2 regions of the Micromonospora sp. WMMD729 genome follow, and region 2 is predicted to be linked to the other one. Evidence: riboswitches for the same ligand, from Rfam matches in the RefSeq annotation. Region 2 holds a riboswitch; the other holds the start of a gene.
The links. Region 2 has a riboswitch for S-adenosylmethionine ahead of ACN263_RS08815 (ABC transporter substrate-binding protein). Riboswitches for the same ligand answer to the same signal wherever they lie in the genome.
Positions count from the first base shown of each region.

Region 1: it holds a riboswitch for S-adenosylmethionine, as region 2 does, so the genes downstream of both, thrC (threonine synthase) here and ACN263_RS08815 (ABC transporter substrate-binding protein) in region 2, are expected to answer to the same signal.

Region 1 is NZ_CP186059.1:6,012,976-6,015,141, reverse strand. Features, by position in the region: gene ACN263_RS27665 (DMT family transporter) at 1-790, shown strand, start outside; SAM riboswitch class I at 858-993, shown strand; gene thrC (threonine synthase) at 1,004-2,166, shown strand, end outside.
Region 2 is NZ_CP186059.1:1,921,372-1,923,537, reverse strand. Features, by position in the region: gene ACN263_RS08820 (amino acid transporter) at 1-407, shown strand, start outside; SAM riboswitch class IV at 495-606, shown strand; gene ACN263_RS08815 (ABC transporter substrate-binding protein) at 940-1,740, shown strand; gene ACN263_RS08810 (amino acid ABC transporter permease) at 1,780-2,166, shown strand, end outside.

The DNA of each region.
Region 1 (2,166 bases), 2.7 Mb from region 2:
GCGCCTCGGCGGTCGCGGAGTCGAGGTGGTGGTGCTCGGTGTGGTCGGCTTCGCCGGCTTCAACCTGCTCACCAACCTGGCGCTCGAACACGCCGCCCCGCAGCAGATCTCCCTGTTCGTGGCAACCACCCCGATCATCACCCAGCTCGTCCGGTGGGCCCGGGACGGCGTACGGCCGAAGCCGCTCTTGTTGGCGCTCTCCCTGGTGGCGCTCCTCGGCGTCGGCCTGGTGATCACCCGCGGGAGCCTGGCCGGGCTCGGCCAGTTCGGTCTCGGCGGCCTCATGATGATCGGTGCGGTGCTCGGCTGGGCCGTCTACACCCATGGAGCGACCCGGTTCGGCGGCTGGTCGCCGCTGCGCTTCACCACCCTGACGGCGCTCGCCGGCACGGCCGCCATGCTGGCCGCGAGCATCGGCGCCGACGCCGTCGGGTGGCAGCACGCGCCGTCCGCCGCCGACCTCGTAGCGGTCACCCCGCAACTGGCGTACGCCGTGCTCGTCGCCGCCGTCGTCGCGGTGCTGGCCTGGAACACCGGTGTGCAGCGGCTGGGCGCGGCCAACGCCGCCCTGTTCATGAACCTCGTCCCGGTGACCACGTTCATCGTGCAGATCGCCCGTGGCTACCGGCCGGAGCGGATCGAACTGATCGGCGCCGCGATCACCATCGCCGCCCTGGTCGCCGCGAACCTCGCCGCGCGCACCCGCCCCCGGCCGTCGTCGCCGACCCGGCCGACCGCGGTCACCGATCCCGTCGCGGTGGTCGACCCGGTGGCGGTGGCCGCCCGCTGACCCACTGGCTGGGATGCCCGGTGGAGGCGCCGGGCAACGTTGCCTAGACTCGGCGGTACAACTGCATACCTCATCCAGAGGGGCTGAGGGATACGGCCCGACGACGCCCCGGCAACCACCCCGCGCGCTCACCGCTGAGCGACAGGCGGGGCAGGTGCCAATTCCGTCCCCGCCGCACCGTGCGATGCGGGGAAAGATGAGAGGACTCTCGACATGACGTCGACGCTCGCCGCCTCCGGCATCGACACCTCCGCCAGCCCCGCCCGTGCCCTAGTCTGCCGGGCCTGTTCGGCCCGCTACCCGCTCGCCGCCCAGCACGCCTGTTACGAGTGTTTCGGCCCGCTGGAGGTCGACTACGACACCGCGGCCCTCGCCACGGTCACCCGGGAGCAGATCGAGGCCGGCCCGGACAACATCTGGCGGTACGCCGCGCTGCTGCCCGCCGGGCAGGACCCGGCCAGTCGGGTCACCCTCGACCCGGGTCTGACCCCGTTGGTGGCAGCCCCGCACCTCGCCGCCGAACTGGGCATCACCGCGCCGCTCTGGGTCAAGGACGACAGCGCCAACCCGACCCACTCCTTCAAGGACCGGGTCGTCTCGGTGGCGCTGACCGCCGCGAAGGCGCTCGGGTTCAGCCGGTTCGCCTGCGCCTCCACCGGCAACCTGGCCAACTCGGTGGCCGCGCACGCCGCGCGCGCCGGGGTGCCCTCGATCGTCTTCATCCCCTGCGACCTGGAGCAGGGCAAGGTCATCACCACCGCCGTGTACGGCGGCGAACTGGTCGCCATCGACGGCTCGTACGACGACGTCAACCGGCTCTGCGGCGAGCTGGTGGAGACCGACGAGTTCGAGGACACGGCGTTCGTCAACGTGAACGTCCGGCCGTACTACGCCGAGGGTTCCAAGACCCTCGGGTACGAGGTGGCCGAGCAGTTGGGCTGGCGGATCCCCGCCCAGGTGGTCATCCCGATGGCCAGTGGCGAACTGCTCACCAAGATTGACAAGGCGTTCTCCGAGCTGGTCGAGATCGGCCTGGTCGAGGCCCCGGCGGGCGGCTGGAAGGTCTTCGGGGCGCAGTCGGCCGGCTGCAACCCGATCGCCGCCGCGCTGCACGCCGACACCGACACGATCACCCCGGTCAAGCCCACCGGCATCGCCAAGTCGCTCAACATCGGCGACCCGGCCGCCGGCCTCTACGCCCTCGAGGCGGTGCGCCGCACCGGCGGCTGGATGGAGTACGCCGACGACGACGAGATCCGCGCCGGCATCCGCGACCTGGCTCGTACCACCGGGGTGTTCGCCGAGACGGCGGGCGGCGTCACGGCGGCGGTGCTGCGCAAGCTGGTCGCGTCCGGTCGGCTCGACCCGACGGCGGA
Region 2 (2,166 bases):
CGGAGTGCCGCGACCTCGCGGAGTACCGCGACAAGCTGGCCCAGACCATGGCGGACAACGACTTCCCCGACGACAGCGACGTGATCTTCGTCGAGGTCCGGGTCACCGATCCGTCGGACTTCGAGACCGGGTTGCTGGTGCGCGGCAGCGTGGCGCACGACCGTTTCCCGGTGCTCAGCCTGGCCAGCTCCTCGGTGCCCAACGCGCTGGCCGCGCTGCTGCTGGAGATCCGCGATCGCAGCGCGCGACGCCCGCACATCTACTTCGAGTGGACCGAGGGCGGCCCGGCCCGCAACGTGCTGCGGTACCTGGCGTTCGGGCAGGGCGAGATCGCCTCGGTGACCCGGGAGATCCTGCGCCGTCAGGAGCCGGACCAGACCCGCCGACCGCACGTGCACGCCGGTTGACCCACTCATCCGAGCGCCGGTCACCGTCGGTGAGCGTGGTCATATCGGCTGGACGACCGACCGGTGGCTGCTGCTAGCCTCGGCGCAGGTCATGAGCGCCAGCGCGAAGCCCCGGCTCGCTGGCCGGCAACCCTCCTCCGCGGTGGGGTGCCCCGGGTGAAGACCAGGCACCGGCAGGACGTCGGTGCAAGCGTGGCCTGGCACCCAGGTCAGCACCAAGACCCGGGAGACCGTATGCACATCCTCAGCCCCACAGGACCGGCCCTGACCCGGCGCCGCCACGTGGACCTGATGCGAATGCGCAGCGCGGCGTGTACCGCCGCCTGAAGCGCTAACCCCGCTCCCCTTCCCCCGGGCACCCACCCACCCGCGCGACCTCTCGCGTTGATCATGAAGTTGTTGTCCGCCCGACCGGCGTGTCGTGGCAATAACTTCATGATCAACGGGGTCGACGCCACCCTTTTTGGAGAATTCTGTGCGTATTTCTGTTGGTTTGAGGATTTTTGCGGCCGCTGCTGTGGTTGCCGGTGGGTTGAGCGCCTGCGGTGGCGACGGCGGCGGGTCGGCCGACGCTGCCGGGAACCCGTACGGTCTGGCGCAGGCGGGGGTGCTGCGGGCCGGGACGCTGACCGACGCCCCGCCGAACGTGTACCTCAAGGACGGTAAGTTCACCGGCTTCGACAACGACCTGCTGACCGCCGTGGCCGGCAAGCTCGGCCTGAAGGTCGAGTTCGTCGGCACCGACTTCTCCGCGCTGCTGTCCCAGGTCAACAACCACAAGTTCGACGTCGGCAGTTCCTCGATCACCATCACCGAGGCGCGCAGGAAGACCGTCGACTTCGGCAACGGGTACGACTTCGGCTACTTCGGGCTGGACGTGCCGGCCGGCTCGCCGATCAAGGGATTCGACCAGCTCGCCGGCAAGCGGGTCGTGGTGGTGCAGGGCACCGTCCAGGACGACTACGCCACCGGCAAGCAGCTCGACCCGGTCCGCGTGCCGGACTACAACGGCGCGATCAACCAGCTCAAGGCGGGCACCGCAGACGCGTGGATCGCCCCGGCGGAGATCGGTGAGAAGTCCGCCGCCGACAGCAACGGCAAGATCACCGTGGCGGCCAAGCAGCTCAGCCCGGCGCCGACCGCGTACGCCGTCGCCAAGGGCAGCGACAAGCTGCGCGAGGCGCTGAACAGGGCCCTCGACGAGGTGATCGCCGACGGCACCTGGAACCGGTTGCAGGCCCAGTACTACCCGGGCCGCCCGATCCCGGCCGACTTCACGCCGGGCAGCGGCACGGTCGCGGCGCCCTCGGCGTCCGCGTCGGCCGCCTCCTGATCCGGTGACGAGCGAGCGGGGCGGTAGGAGAGGCGAACGATGGATCCGTTGAGCACCCTGTGGGAGACGTTCTTCGACGTCGACGCGATGCGCGAGGCGCTGCCCGAGATGCTGACCGTCGGGCTGCCCAACACGCTGATCTTGGCGGTCTCCGCCGCTCTGCTCGGCACGGTGCTGGGTCTGCTGCTGGCCGTGGCCGGCATCTCCCGCAGCCGGTGGCTGCGCTGGCCGGCGCGCGTCTACACCGACGTGTTCCGGGGGCTGCCGGCCGCGGCGACGATCCTGCTGATCGGCGTCGGCCTGGCCCCGCTCGGCATGCGGGTGTGGGGGCCGGACCCGTACCCGTTGGGCATCCTCGCGCTGTCGCTGATCGCCGCCGCGTACATCGGTGAGATCTTCCGCGCCGGCATCCAGTCGGTGGAGGCC